One region of the Enterobacter sp. JS8-1 genome, then DNA from elsewhere that is predicted to be linked to it. Evidence: predicted binding sites of a transcription regulator. Region 1 holds the regulator's gene; the other holds the start of a gene.
What was found. Region 1 encodes PhoB, which activates phosphate uptake and scavenging genes when phosphate is short. Its sites were predicted from a motif close to CTGTCATAAAACTGNCNNAT; they were not measured.
Positions count from the first base shown of each region.

Region 2: uvrB (excinuclease ABC subunit UvrB) is a predicted target of PhoB. The motif match lies at 3,037-3,056, and genes of this name have one in related genera.

Region 1 is NZ_CP185805.1:1,041,166-1,048,550, reverse strand. It holds gene brnQ (branched-chain amino acid transporter carrier protein BrnQ) at 1-344, opposite strand, end outside; gene phoR (phosphate regulon sensor histidine kinase PhoR) at 754-2,049, opposite strand; gene phoB (phosphate response regulator transcription factor PhoB) at 2,071-2,760, opposite strand; gene sbcD (exonuclease subunit SbcD) at 2,948-4,153, shown strand; gene sbcC (exonuclease subunit SbcC) at 4,150-7,281, shown strand; gene mak (fructokinase) at 7,347-7,385, opposite strand, start outside.
Region 2 is NZ_CP185805.1:1,468,318-1,475,702, forward strand. It holds gene bioF (8-amino-7-oxononanoate synthase) at 1-438, shown strand, start outside; gene bioC (malonyl-ACP O-methyltransferase BioC) at 422-1,177, shown strand; gene bioD (dethiobiotin synthase) at 1,170-1,871, shown strand; gene ACOQH0_RS06930 (ABC transporter ATP-binding protein) at 1,834-2,556, opposite strand; gene uvrB (excinuclease ABC subunit UvrB) at 3,309-5,324, shown strand; gene yvcK (uridine diphosphate-N-acetylglucosamine-binding protein YvcK) at 5,397-6,305, opposite strand; molybdenum cofactor riboswitch at 6,531-6,664, shown strand; gene moaA (GTP 3',8-cyclase MoaA) at 6,652-7,385, shown strand, end outside.

The sequences.
Region 1 (7,385 bases):
GTCAGCGGAGCAATCCCCACCTCAAAGGAAACGGTCGCCGTACGCGGGGTCGCAAACAGCGGACCAACGGCCAGATAGCAGACGGTCGCCAGCAGAACGCCAGCCACTTTGCCAATCGGGGTGCTGAGGCTGTCCACGCCGCCACCGACTTTCGCCAGCGCGACAACGGTGAGGACCGGTAGACCCACGGCAGTAATCAGGAAACCAAACGCAGCTGTCCAGACGTGTTCACCCGCCTGTAAGCCAACCATTGGAGGGAAAATGATGTTACCTGCGCCAACGAACAGCGCAAATGTCATAAAGCCCAGCGCGATGATGTCACGCGATTTTAAGTGATGGGTCATAAAACCTTACTGCCTGTGGATGTGGTGTTGAAAACGTTGAGATTTTCGCTATCCCTGACGGGACGATACAGCGGAAAATTTGCTCAATTTCAGCGGGAAATGCTCCCGTCCTGGCGTGGAGAAGAATAGTTTTTCGATTTACCACGCAAATACAGTCGGTCTGACAGTATCTGGGGGGCAATTTAAACGCTTATAACGTTTAAAGGCAAGGAGGGATCGCAAAACCAGAACAATATACCAGCATGAAAAAACAGACCAGCACAATGCACTAATTATAAGAAAAACCCATGGCTAATCATGCGAACAAAAAAGCATCAACCGTATAATATTCACACGCGTTTCGCTTGACTGCAAAGCAAACGGGCCAGCAAATGCTGGCCCGTGGAAAGGTAAAATGACACGCCTGCCGTCAGGCGATCTTTTTGGCAATTAATCGTTCCGGAATAACAAAGCTGAAGCGGGTTCCTTTACCCAGCTTACTCTGAATATCAAGACGGCTTTCATGATGATTCACCGCGTGTTTCACAATCGCCAGCCCCAGGCCGCTTCCCCCGGTCTGCCGCGAGCGCGCCTTATCCACACGGTAGAATCGCTCGGTCAGACGCGGTATGTGCTCAGGGGCAATCCCCGGCCCGTTATCCTCAACGCTAAACTCAGCGCCCGCGCTAACACGCTGCCAGCGCACCACGATATGGGTCCCTTCCGGCGTATGATTCACCGCGTTATACACCAGGTTGGAGATGGCGCTGCGCAGTTCATCTTCACTGCCGAGCACCTTCAGGGTGCTGTCGACCTCAAAGCTAATGTGATGTTTTTTATGGCTTAACGTTTGCGCTTCCCGCTCCACCACCCGCAGCATCATCGGCACATCGATGGTGTCATTCAGTGCCAGTGAAGGCGCGGCTTCAATCTTCGAGAGCGTCAGCAGCTGCTTGACCAGGCCTTCCATACGGTGCGTTTGCTCGCGCATGGTGTGCAGCGCTTTTTCACGCGGCGCACCTTCGAGCGTTTGCTCCTGCATCATCTCCAGGTAGCCCTGAAGCACGGTCAACGGGGTGCGTAATTCGTGGCTCACGTTCGCGAAGAAGTTGCGTCTCGCCCCTTCCAGCTGGTGCATCTGGGTGACATCCCGCGCCACCATCAGCCACTGCCGATCGCTGTATGGCATCACGCGGATTTCCAGATGACGCCCGTTGTTGAGCCTCAGATTGTGCGGCCCCGTAAAATCACGCTTTTTCAGATACAGCGTGAACTCCGGATAACGCAGCAGGTTAAGGATATTTTGCCCATTATCGTCCGGCCAGCGCAGGCCCAGCAGCTGTTGCGCCAGGCCGTTACACCAGAAAATTGTGCCTTCTTCAGTGGTCAGAATGACGGCATCCGGCAGCGACTCTGCGCCGCTGCGAAAGCGTTTGATTAAGCTTCCCAGCTCGCGACGACGTTTTTTATTACGCATCTGCATCTGGTGCAGGCCATACAGCAGCGGTTCCCAGCTACCGCTTCCCGGCGGAGGGGTCATGCTTCTGTCCACCCACAGCCACCAGGAGAGGCGCAGTAAGTTCCAGAAATGCCAGACGAGTAACCCGGTCACTGCCGCCAGCAAAAACCACGGCAGATGCCCAACGATGGCCCCCAGAATGAAGGCCGGAATACAGCATAAGATCAGTTCAAAGACGAGCCTTTTCCATGACAGACGTTCCAGCACGCGTCACACTCCTGTCACTGTTCAGAAACGGGTCGAAAAACGATAACCCGTACCGCGGACCGTCTGCACCATGCGATCGTGACCGCTCAGCTCCAGCGCTTTACGCAGGCGGCGAATATGCACATCAACCGTCCGGTCTTCCACATACACGTTAGTTCCCCAGACGTTATTCAGCAACTGCTCGCGGCTGTAGACACGTTCCGGGTGGGTCATAAAGAAGTGCAGGAGTTTGAATTCGGTAGGCCCCATGTCGAGGGGATTTTCGCCCGTCATCACGCGGTGTGAGGTGGGATCAAGGCTCAGGCCCTGCATCTCAATCACCTCTTCTACCGCCATCGGCGAAATGCGGCGCATAACGGCTTTGATACGAGCAACCAGTTCTTTGGGAGAGAACGGCTTGGTGATGTAATCGTCCGCGCCGGTTTCCAGACCGCGCACGCGATCCTCTTCTTCACCGCGCGCAGTCAGCATGACCACCGGAATATCGCGGGTCATCGCTTCACGTTTAAGATGTTTGATAAACTGCAGTCCAGAGCCGCCAGGCAACATCCAGTCAAGCAGAATCAGATCGGGCCAGGGTTCATTCAGCTGGTTCACCGCGCTGTCATAATCTTCCGCTTCAACCGGCTGGAAGCCATTTTGTTCGAGCACGAAGCACACCATTTCACGAATTGGAGCTTCATCTTCTACGACCAGAATACGTCTCGCCATACTTTGCCCTGTCTTATCTTATTTAAGTTACAAGTTTGTAATGCGGCGTCATTATGCGTCAGATTTATGACAGATTTATGAAAAACATTACCACCATAAATGGCAAACTGTTGTTTTATTACAGCGGTTATTTTCCATCCCCTGAGAGTTTATAATCGCCATCAACTCTTTTCGCCACGGATCAGCTATGCGCATACTTCACACTTCAGACTGGCATCTGGGTCAAAACTTTTACAGCAAAAGCCGGGCGGCGGAACACGAAGCCTTCCTGAACTGGCTGCTGGAGACGGCGCAATCGCATGACGTCGATGCGATTATTGTCGCGGGTGACATCTTCGATACCGGTTCCCCACCGAGCTATGCGCGTGAGCTCTATAACCGTTTCGTGGTGAATCTGCAGCAGACCGGCTGTCATCTGGTGATTGTCGCCGGAAACCACGATTCTGTGGCCACGCTGAATGAATCCCGCGATATTCTGGCGTTTCTCAATACCACCGTGGTGGCCAGCGCCGGACATGCCCCGCAGATCCTGAAAAAACGTGACGGCACGCCGGGTGCGGTGCTGTGCCCCATTCCGTTTTTGCGCCCGCGCGATATCGTACAAAGCCAGGCGGGACTTTCCGGCGGCGAAAAGCAACAGCATTTATTACAGGCTATCACTGATTATTATCACCAGCAGCATACCGATGCCTGCGCCCTGCGCGGCGAAGCGGCAATCCCGGTGATTGCGACCGGGCATCTCACCACCGTTGGTGCCAGTAAAAGTGACGCCGTACGTGACATCTATATCGGCACGCTGGATGCCTTCCCGGCGCAGAATTTCCCGCCTGCCGACTACATCGCGCTCGGACACATTCACCGCGCGCAGATCATCGGCGGCTGCGAGCATATCCGCTATTGCGGCTCGCCCATTTCGCTCAGCTTCGATGAAACAGGCAAAGCCAAATCCGTGCATCTGGTCAGTTTTACCGACGGAAAACTGAGCGCTGTCGAGACGCTGGACGTACCCGTCACCCAGCCGCTGGCAGTGCTAAAAGGCGATCTGGCGGCCATCACTGAACAGCTTGAGCAGTGGCGTGGTGTCGAGCAGGTTCCGCCCGTCTGGCTGGATATCGAAATCACCACCGATGACTACCTACATGATATGCAAAGAAAAATTCAGGTGCTGACGGAGGATTTGCCCGTCGAGGTCTTACTGGTTCGCCGCAGCCGGGAGCAGCGCGAGAAAATTCTGTCAGGTGCGCAGCGTGAAACGCTCAGTGAACTGCGCGTCGAAGAGGTGTTTGAGCGCCGGTTGTCTCAGGAAGAGATTGACGACGCGAAGCGAGTAAGGCTCAACGAGCTGTTCACGCATACCCTGCATGCGCTTAGCGATGAGGGAGAAAACGCATGAAAATTCTCAGCCTGCGCCTGAAAAACCTGAACTCGCTCAAGGGCGAGTGGAAAATCGACTTTACCGCTGAGCCGTTTGCCAGCAACGGGCTATTTGCCATTACCGGTGCCACCGGTGCCGGGAAAACCACCCTGCTCGACGCCATCTGTCTGGCGCTTTACCACGAAACGCCACGACTGCAAAAGGTCTCTCAGGCGCAAAACGACCTGATGACGCGCGACACCGCCGAGTGCCTGGCTGAAGTGGAGTTCGAGGTAAAGGGCATCGCCTATCGCGCGTTCTGGAGCCAGAACCGTGCGCGCAATCAGCCTGACGGGAACCTGCAGGCCCCGCGCGTGGAGCTGGCACGCTGCGAGGACGGAAAAATCCTCGCCGACAAAGTGACGGATAAACTGGAACAAACGGCAGCACTTACCGGGCTGGACTACGGCCGTTTTACCCGCTCGATGCTGCTCTCTCAGGGACAGTTTGCCGCCTTCCTGAATGCCAAACCGAGCGATCGCGCGGAGCTACTCGAGGAACTTACCGGCACCGAGATCTACGGCCAGATTTCCGCCATGGTGTTTGAAAAACACAAAGCCGCGCGCAATGCGCTTGAGATGTGCGAAGCGCAAGCGGCGGGCGTTGTCCTGTTGAGTGAAGAACAGCAGCAGCAGTTGCAACAAGGTTTGCAGGCACTTACTGACGAAGAGAAAACCCTGCTAGCGCAGCAGCAGAGCCACCAGAAAGAATTTCAGTGGCTTACGCGCAGCGAGGAGCTTATCCGCGAACAGCAGCGCACTACGACCTTACAGCAGCAGACGCAACAGGCGCTGACGGATGCAGCCCCCGATCTGGCAAAGCTCCAGCTCGCGCAACCCGCGTCCCAGCTCCGCCCGCTGTGGGAACATCAGCAAGAACAGGCATCACGGCTGGCGCAAACGAAGCAGCGTATTGTTGAAGTAAATACTCGCTTACTGGAAAAAACTGCCTTGCGCTCGCGGATCCGCAACGGCGCTTTACATACTCATACACAGCTACAGACAGAACTGGCGGCACTGGCACAGTGGCTGACAGACCATGATCGGTACCGCCTGTGGGGCCAGGAGATTGCAGGCTGGCGGGCTCACTTCTCTCAGCTAAATCGCGATAAAAATCAGCTCACTACGCTTGCTGCGCGCATCACGGAATTACGCCATAAGCTGACGGGTCTGCCAGAAAGTTCCCTCACGCTAACGGCTGACGAGGTCGCAATGGCGATGGAGCAACGGGCGCAAACCCGGTCTGCGCGCCAGCGCCTGACCGCTCTCCATGCCCGCTATCAACCGCTGCAAAAACGTCAGCGCCAGCACGCCGAAAGCGTGCAAAAAGCACAGACCGGGCTGGTCGCGCTTAATGAAACGCTGGCACAGCGCCGCCAGCAGTATAAAGAAAAAAACCAGCACTATCTGGACGTTGAAACACTCTGCAGGCAGGAAGAGAAAATCAAAAGCCTTGAGGCGGAGCGTGCTCAACTCCAGGCCGGTCTACCTTGCCCGCTGTGCGGCTCCACGACCCATCCGGCCGTGACGGCATACCAGGCGCTGGAACTCAGTGAAAATCAACGCCGCCGCGATCAGTTAGCTAAAGAGGTCGCCGCACTTAAAGACGAAGGTTTGTTAGTTCTCGGCCAGGTTAACGCCCTGTCACAGCAGATCCAACGCGAGACAGACGAAGCGCAGGCGCTCTCTCAGGAAGAGCAAGCGCTCACTAAAGAGTGGCTGGAAGTGTGTGCTTCTCTGAATATTACGCTGAATATTCAGGAGGATATTGCCCCGTGGATGAGCGAGCAGGAGCACTACGAGCAGCAGCTTTATCAGCTCAGCCAGCGTTTGACCCTACAAACCCAGCTTAGCGAGCAGGAAGAACAGGAACGTCAGTACCAGCAACAGCTGGCGGCGACGCGTCAGGCAGTGGAAACGTCCCTGCATACGCTGTCGCTGGGTATTCCGGATGCAGGCACTGAATCCGTCTGGCTCGCCTCACGTGAAAGCGAATACGCGCAGTGGCAGGAGAAACAGACCCAGCATGGCGCGACGCTGGAACGTATTAACGCCCTGACGCCGCTGCTCGATACCCTTCCGGCAACGGAGGCCACTGAAGCAGAAACGGCGATCCCCGCGAACTGGCGCGAAACTCACGACGAATGCGTGTCGCTGCAAAGTCAGCTTACCGCGCAGCAACAGCAGGAGGCGCTGGAGAACGAACGTTTGCAGCAGTCACAGGCGCAATTCGCCACGGCACTGGCGGCAAGTTGTTTTGAGGATCAAGACGCGTTCCTTTCTGCGCTGCTGGATGCCGACACCGTTCGTCGCCTGGAGCAGCTAAAGCAGACGCTGGAAAACCAGGTACAGCAGGCGACAGCGCTCTCCGCGCAAGCGACCCGGCAGCGAGAGGACCATCAGGCGCTGCGCCCGGAAGGGCTGGACGCCGATGTTCAAACATTACAAACGCAATTGCAGCAACTGGCACATCAACTTCGTGAGAACACCACGCATCAGGGTGAGATCCGCCAGCAGCTCAAGCAGGACAGCGATAACCGTCTGCACCAGCAGGCGCTTATGCAGCAAATAGAAGAGGCCGCGCGCCTGGCGGACGACTGGGGCTATCTGAATTCCCTGATTGGCTCCAGCACCGGCGACCGATTCCGTAAATTCGCTCAGGGGCTGACGCTGGATAATCTGGTCTGGCTCGCTAATCAGCAGCTTAATCGCCTGCACGGACGCTATCTGCTTCAGCGGAAAGTCAGCGATGCGCTGGAGCTGGAAGTGGTCGATACCTGGCAGGCGGACGCGGTGCGCGATACCCGTACGCTTTCGGGCGGCGAAAGCTTCCTGGTGAGCCTGGCGCTGGCCCTGGCGCTGTCGGATTTAGTGAGTCACAAGACGCGGATCGATTCCCTGTTCCTCGACGAAGGATTCGGCACGCTGGACAGCGAAACGCTGGATACCGCGCTGGATGCGCTCGACGCGCTGAACGCCACCGGCAAAACCATCGGCGTGATCAGCCACGTTGAAGCGATGAAAGAGCGCATTCCGGTGCAGATCAAGGTGAAGAAGATAAACGGGCTGGGGTATAGCAGGCTGGATAAGGTGTTTGCGGTGGAATAAATGGGGGGCGGTGCGGTCTGGTGCCCTCACCCTGGCCCTCTCCCACGGGGAGAGGGAAAAAACGTTTATTCTGGCCACAGCCACGCCGCGCCGCGCACGCCGCT
Region 2 (7,385 bases), 430 kb from region 1:
AGCGGGGCCGCCGTGCTGTGCAGCGATTCGGTCGCCGACTATCTGCTGCAGTTTGCCCGACACCTGATCTACAGCACCAGCATGCCTCCGGCGCAGGCCGTGGCGCTGTCTGCGTCGCTGGCGGTGATCCGCAGCGCAGAAGGGGATGAACGTCGCCAGCGGCTGGCAGAGTATATCTCCCGCTTCCGCCAGGGGCTAGCGGCGCTGCCCTTCCACAGTCCCGATTCGCAGAGCGCTATCCAGCCGGTGATTGTCGGCGAAAACGGCCGCGCGCTGGCGCTGGCACAGGCGCTACGCGAGCGCGGCATGTGGGTGACCGCCATCCGCCCGCCAACCGTTCCGCCGGGTACCGCGCGGCTGCGCTTAACCCTGACGGCGGCACATGAGGCACGGGATATCCAGACGCTGCTGGAGGCGCTCCATGATGCCGGTGAATAAACAGGCCGTTGCGGCGGCATTTGGTCGGGCCGCGCAGAGCTATTCGCAGCACGATGAACTGCAGCGTCAGAGCGCGGAGGGGCTTCTGGCCGCGCTTGGCGAGAATCGTTTTCCGAAGGTGCTGGACGCGGGCTGTGGTCCCGGCAGCAACAGCCGCTACTGGCGCGGGACGGGAAGCCAGGTCACGGCTATCGACCTCTCAGACCAGATGCTCGACGAGGCGCGTCAGAGGCAGGCAGCGGATTGCTATCTGCTGGCCGATATCGAGGCTATCCCGCTGGCGGATGCGCAGTTCGATCTGGTCTGGAGTCATCTGGCGGTCCAGTGGTGCAGCAGCCTGCCACAGGCCTTACGCGAGCTTTATCGCATGGCGCGACCGGGCGGGAAGGTGGCCTTTACCACCTTGCTGGAAAGTTCGCTACCTGAGCTGAATCAGGCGTGGAAAGCGGTGGATGAGCAGCCGCACGCTAACCGCTTTTTATCGCATGAACAGGTGACGCAGGCGCTGGCAGGCTGGCGCTATCGCAGCACGGTACAGACCATCACCCTCAATTTTAGCGATGCGTTCAGCGCCATGCGCTCGCTGAAGGGCATCGGGGCCACGCACCTGCATGCCGGGCGGGAGAGAAAACTGCTCACCCGGGGACAGCTGCAGCGTCTGGAGCTGGCCTGGCCGCAGCAGCGGGGTCATTTCCCGCTCTCTTATCAACTTTTTCATGGGGTTATCGAACGTGACTGAACGTTATTTTGTTACCGGCACGGACACGGAAGTGGGCAAAACGGTTGCCAGCTCGGCGCTGCTGCAGGCGGCGCAAAAGCTTGGGAAAAACACCGCCGGCTATAAGCCTGTTGCTTCCGGCAGCGAGATGACGGCGGAAGGGTTACGCAACACCGACGCGCTGGCGCTCCAGCGCAATAGCACGGTTGAACTTGCCTATTCAGCGGTGAATCCGTACACCTTTGCCGAGCCGACCTCGCCGCACATCATCAGCGCCGATGAAGGCCGTCCGATTGATTTCGCCGTGCTGTCTGCCGGATTACGGACGCTGGAAAGCCAGGCCGACTGGGTGCTGGTGGAGGGGGCTGGCGGCTGGTTTACGCCGCTTTCCGAAGAAAACACCTTTGCTGACTGGGTGCAGGCCGAGCAGCTTCCGGTCATTCTGGTCGTCGGCGTCAAGCTGGGCTGCATCAATCACGCCATGTTGACGGCGCAGGCCGTACAGCAGGCCGGGCTGCGTCTGGCGGGCTGGATAGCCAACGACGTGGTAGCGCCAGGGAAACGACACCAGGAGTATCTGGCGACCCTCAAACGCGTGCTCCCCGCGCCGTGCCTCGGGGAAATCCCCTGGCTTGCTGACGGCGCGGAAAATGCCGAAACCGGGTGTTATCTCGACCTCAGCGTCTTGCTTCCCGCGACATCCAGTGGGCGATAAGCTCGTCATCCAGTTCGTTAACGTGGCCCTGCGCCACGTTACGCCCGCGATAGAGCATGCAGAAACGGTCCGCAACCCGGCGGATAAACGACAGCTGTTGCTCCGCTAATAACACCGTCATACCCAGCTCCCGATTTAAGCGCACCAGCAGTTGCCCCAGCTTCTGGGCGAAGCTGTGTCCTGCGCCGTGCAGGGGTTCATCGAGGATCAGCAGGCGCGGGCGGTTCACCAGCGCGTTGGCCAGCGCCAGCTGATACTGGTCATCCGGAGAGAGCGTGTTGGCACGGGCCTGCCGCAGCGCATAGAGTGCCGGAAACAGGTCGTAAACGTCTCTTTTCGCCTCAGGATCGGGTTTCCCCACGGCCTGCATCGCAATATGCAAATTCTCATCGATGGTCAGCTGGGAAAAGATCCGTCTGTCCTGCGGCACATAGCCTATGCCCGGCATGGAACGGTGCTCTGACGCCTGGTTGAGCAAATCGCGCGGCGGCGCACCGGCTTCATGCCAGATAATGGTGCCGCTTTCGACGGGCACTTTTCCGGTAATGCAGTTCATCAGGGTCGTTTTGCCCATTCCCGGCAGGCCAACGACGCCTGTACACATGCCTTGCGGAAAATCTAAATCCAGGTTCCATAGCGTATGTTGGCTTCCGTAAAACTGATTCACAGCACGCAGACTCAACATCTTTCTCTCCTTAAAAATGTTTATGGATGACGCTTGTAGTCGACTGTGCAAAACGCCTGCCAGAAACCATAAAGTGATTAAAAAAGGGGCTTTTTTAGGAATAAGTCTCTGCGGATCGTCGTGCGGATCCTTGAATTGCACATCAACGGTGCCGGAAGCGGTGAATTATGGTGCAGGGCGTGAAATGGCGGATTTGTGAGCAAGATCGCATGAGTTGGTTATGAATGACTCAACTGTTTATCATCAAAAAATAGCTATAAAAATTTTTTGTTGCCGCCTCGTGGGAAAAACCGGGAATTTGCCGAGTGGCGGTCTGTACGGGCTGGAAGCAGTTATCCACTATTCCTGTGGATAACCATGTGCATTAGAGTTAGAAAACACGCGATAAGCGAGAGAATACGCGGGTTACGCCCGAATTGATGCGAAACACGGCTTTAGAAAATATCGCTTAGTAATTAACTGGTTAGATAAAATCAATTGCCGTCATGAAACTGTCACCCGTTGCCACAAAACTATCATTACCTGGCTTGACAAATGTTAAAAAAGGAAAAGTTCTGGGGATAACCGAGTCAGGCTGGTGTTTTATTTTGTCACAGTCTACATTTCAACCGGGATCGCGCTCATTCCCCAGGCGCTACTCTAAATATCCTGCCACGCTACTGGTTTTTCATCCAGTGTTTTTTACTGGCATTCCTGGCAACAACGAGTAAAATTACTCACCTGCCGCTTATAACGTCATCAGGTTGTCGCCCATGAGTAAACCGTTCAAATTGAATTCTGCTTTCCGTCCTTCGGGGGATCAGCCCGAGGCCATCCGCCGTCTGGAAGAGGGGCTGGAAGATGGGCTGGCGCATCAGACGCTATTAGGTGTGACGGGGTCAGGTAAAACCTTCACCGTCGCCAACGTGATTGCGGATCTCCAGCGCCCAACGATGGTGCTGGCACCCAATAAAACTCTGGCGGCGCAGCTTTATGGTGAGATGAAAGAGTTCTTCCCGGACAACGCGGTGGAGTATTTCGTCTCCTACTACGATTACTACCAGCCAGAAGCCTATGTGCCGAGCTCTGACACCTTCATCGAGAAGGATGCCTCAGTGAACGAACACATTGAGCAGATGCGTCTGTCGGCCACTAAGGCGCTTCTGGAGCGTCGCGATGTTGTGGTTGTCGCATCGGTTTCCGCGATCTACGGCCTGGGCGATCCGGATCTCTATCTCAAGATGATGCTGCACCTGACGCAGGGGATGATCATCGACCAGCGTGCCATCGTCCGTCGTCTGGCGGAGCTGCAGTATGCCCGTAACGATCAGGCCTTTCAGCGCGGGACGTTCCGCGTACGCGGTGAGGTGATCGACATCTTCCCGGCGGAATCGGACGATATGGCGCTGCGCGTCGAGCTGTTTGACGAAGAGGTTGAACGCCTGTCGCTCTTCGATCCGCTGACCGGACACATTGAATCGGTGATCCAGCGCTTCACCATCTACCCGAAAACGCACTACGTGACGCCGCGCGAGCGTATTGTGCAGGCGATGGAAGAGATCAAAGTGGAGCTGGCCGAGCGCCGTAAGGTGCTGCTGGCCAACAACAAGCTGCTGGAAGAGCAGCGCCTGAGCCAGCGTACCCAGTTTGACCTTGAGATGATGAACGAGCTGGGCTACTGCTCCGGTATTGAAAACTACTCGCGCTTCCTCTCCGGGCGCGGGCCGGGCGAGCCGCCGCCGACGCTGTTTGACTACCTTCCGGCAGACGGTTTGCTGGTGATCGACGAATCTCACGTTACGATCCCGCAGATCGGCGGGATGTACCGCGGTGACCGCGCGCGTAAAGAGACGCTGGTGGAATACGGCTTCCGCCTGCCGTCGGCGCTGGATAACCGTCCGATGAAGTTTGAAGAGTTTGAGGCGCTCGCGCCGCAAACCATCTACGTCTCGGCCACGCCGGGCAACTACGAGCTGGAGAAATCCGGTGAAGACGTTGTCGATCAGGTTGTGCGTCCAACGGGTCTGCTCGACCCGATTATTGAAGTTCGTCCGGTGGCGACTCAGGTGGACGATCTGCTCTCGGAAATTCGCGCTCGTTCCGCCATCAACGAGCGCGTGCTGGTGACCACGCTCACCAAGCGCATGGCGGAAGACCTGACCGAGTATCTGGAAGAGCACGGCGAGAAGGTGCGTTATCTGCACTCGGATATCGACACCGTCGAGCGCATGGAAATTATTCGCGATCTGCGTCTGGGCGAGTTTGACGTGCTGGTGGGGATCAACCTGCTGCGAGAAGGTCTGGATATGCCGGAAGTATCGCTGGTGGCGATTCTGGATGCGGATAAAGAGGGTTTCCTGCGTTCCGAGCGTTCGCTGATCCAGACCATTGGCCGCGCCGCGCGTAACGTTAACGGTAAAGCGATTCTGTACGGTGACAAAATCACCCCATCGATGGCGAAAGCGATTGGTGAAACGGAGCGCCGCCGCGAGAAACAGCAGCGCTACAACGAAGAGCACGGCATTACGCCGCAGGGTCTGAACAAGAAGGTGGTGGATATCCTGGCGCTGGGCCAGAACATTGCCAAAACCAAAGCGAAAGGTCGCGGCAAGGCGCGCTCAGTGGTGGAAGAAGATACCGTCGTGCTGACGCCGAAAGCGCTGCAGCAGAAAATCCACGAGCTGGAAGGACAGATGATGCAGCACGCGCAGAACCTGGAGTTCGAAGAAGCGGCGCAGATCCGCGACCAGCTTCATCAGCTGCGGGATCTTTTCATCGCGGCATCGTGAGTAAAGCGTTGTTTTCTCCCTCTCCCTATGGGAGAGGGCCGGGGTGAGGGCATCAGGCCGGACAAAACGAACCTAACCCAGCGCCTGAATCGCCTTCTCCAGCGCCTCGCGCAGCAGGTGACGGTCATGGCGATATTTAATATCACTCGCCTCTAGCGGCTCCTGCACCACCACGCGGTTGCCAATACCCGATACGTCCACCTTCGGCCCCACCACGACACCGTCGATAATTTTTTTACCGACGTACTGCTCCATTAAATCAAGCTTGTCCGCCAGCGACAGGCTCGCCGCCGCCGGGCTCAGTTCACGTCCCAGGTTACCGATGTAGACCATCGGGGCGGGGGTGCGGCGCAGCGCCTGCGCCAGCTCTTTCACCAGCAGAATCGGCATCAGGCTGGTGTAAAAACTACCAGGGCCAATCAGGATCAGATCCGCTTCACCGATGGCTTCTACCGCTTCGCGCGTGGCGGGGACGCTTGGATAGGTCATTAGCTCCGTTGGCGGCAGGATCAGCTGATCAATATTCACCTCACCGTAAACTTCATGCCCTTCAGCGTCGATAGCCATTAAATCGACCGGTTGTTCCGACATGGGGATCAGAAATGCATCCACTTTAAGCAGATTACGGATCAGGTTGATGGCTTCGAGAGGCCGCACACTCAGGTGATCTAAGGCCTTTAACATCAGATTTCCGAGGTTATGCCCGGAAAGTTCGCCATTACCGCCAAAACGGTACTCAAACATCGCCGATGCGACGCTCGGTTCGGTAATTAACTGGTTCAGACAGTTGCGCATATCTCCCCAGGCAATCCCGCCTTCGGCACGTCGGATCCGCCCCGTTGAGCCGCCGTTATCGGTGGTGGTCACTATCCCTGTCAGCCTTGACCCGAGTGACGACAATGAGGACATGACGCGGCCCAGACCGTGGCCTCCGCCAAGAGCGACCACTCGGTCAAGATCCGCAAAAGTGCGATTGCGCATAGGTATTCCTTATCACGTACGATCGCGTAACAGTAACCTAACTACCCCTAAAAGACGATGCCTCAGCCGATGCAAAATGACGTATATCAATGTGAAAGTGTGGTTTTTGGGTATCCTGTAGCGAAAATGCACGATTAAGTCGCTATATATATAATTATATAGCGAAATGCGAGAATGGCGAAGTGATGATTTCCGCGTTACTATCGCTATAACCACGTTTTCATTTTTGAAAACATACACTCTAGCCCTGGCGCCTGTGTCGAACGATATGGCGCCCTGGCCGTGGCGAATTAGCCACCAGGGTACAGAAAGAAATGACTGTGCCTCCCGATCTGGAAAGGTGTACATGGCTTCACAACTTACTGATGCTTTCGCGCGTAAGTTTTATTACTTACGTCTGTCGATTACCGATGTGTGTAACTTCCGTTGCACCTACTGCCTGCCCGATGGCTACAAGCCGGGTAAGGTCACCAATAACGGCTTTCTCTCCGTGGATGAAGTGCGCCGCGTTACGCGCGCCTTCTCTGAGCTCGGCACGGAAAAGGTGCGTCTGACCGGAGGCGAACCCTCTTTACGTCGTGATTTTCCCGACATCATTGCCGCCGTACGTGAAAACGAACGTATCCGCCAGATTGCGGTGACCACTAACGGTTACCGCATGGCGCGCGACGTGGCGAACTGGCGCGATGCGGGCCTGACGGCGATCAACGTCAGCGTAGATAGCCTCGATGCCCGTCAGTTCCACGCCATTACCGGACAGAACAAATTCCATCAGGTGATGGAAGGCATCGACGCCGCATTCACTGCGGGGTTCGACAAAGTCAAAGTGAATACCGTGCTGATGCGTGATGTAAACCATCATCAGCTGGACACCTTCCTGGCGTGGATCAAACCACGCCGCATTCAACTGCGTTTTATTGAGCTGATGGAAACCGGCGAGGGCAGCGAGCTGTTCCGTCGCCATCACATCTCCGGCATGGTGCTGCGCGACGCGCTGCTGAGACGCGGCTGGATCCACCAGATCCGCCAGCGCAGCGACGGCCCGGCGCAGGTCTTCTGTCACCCGGATTACGAAGGTGA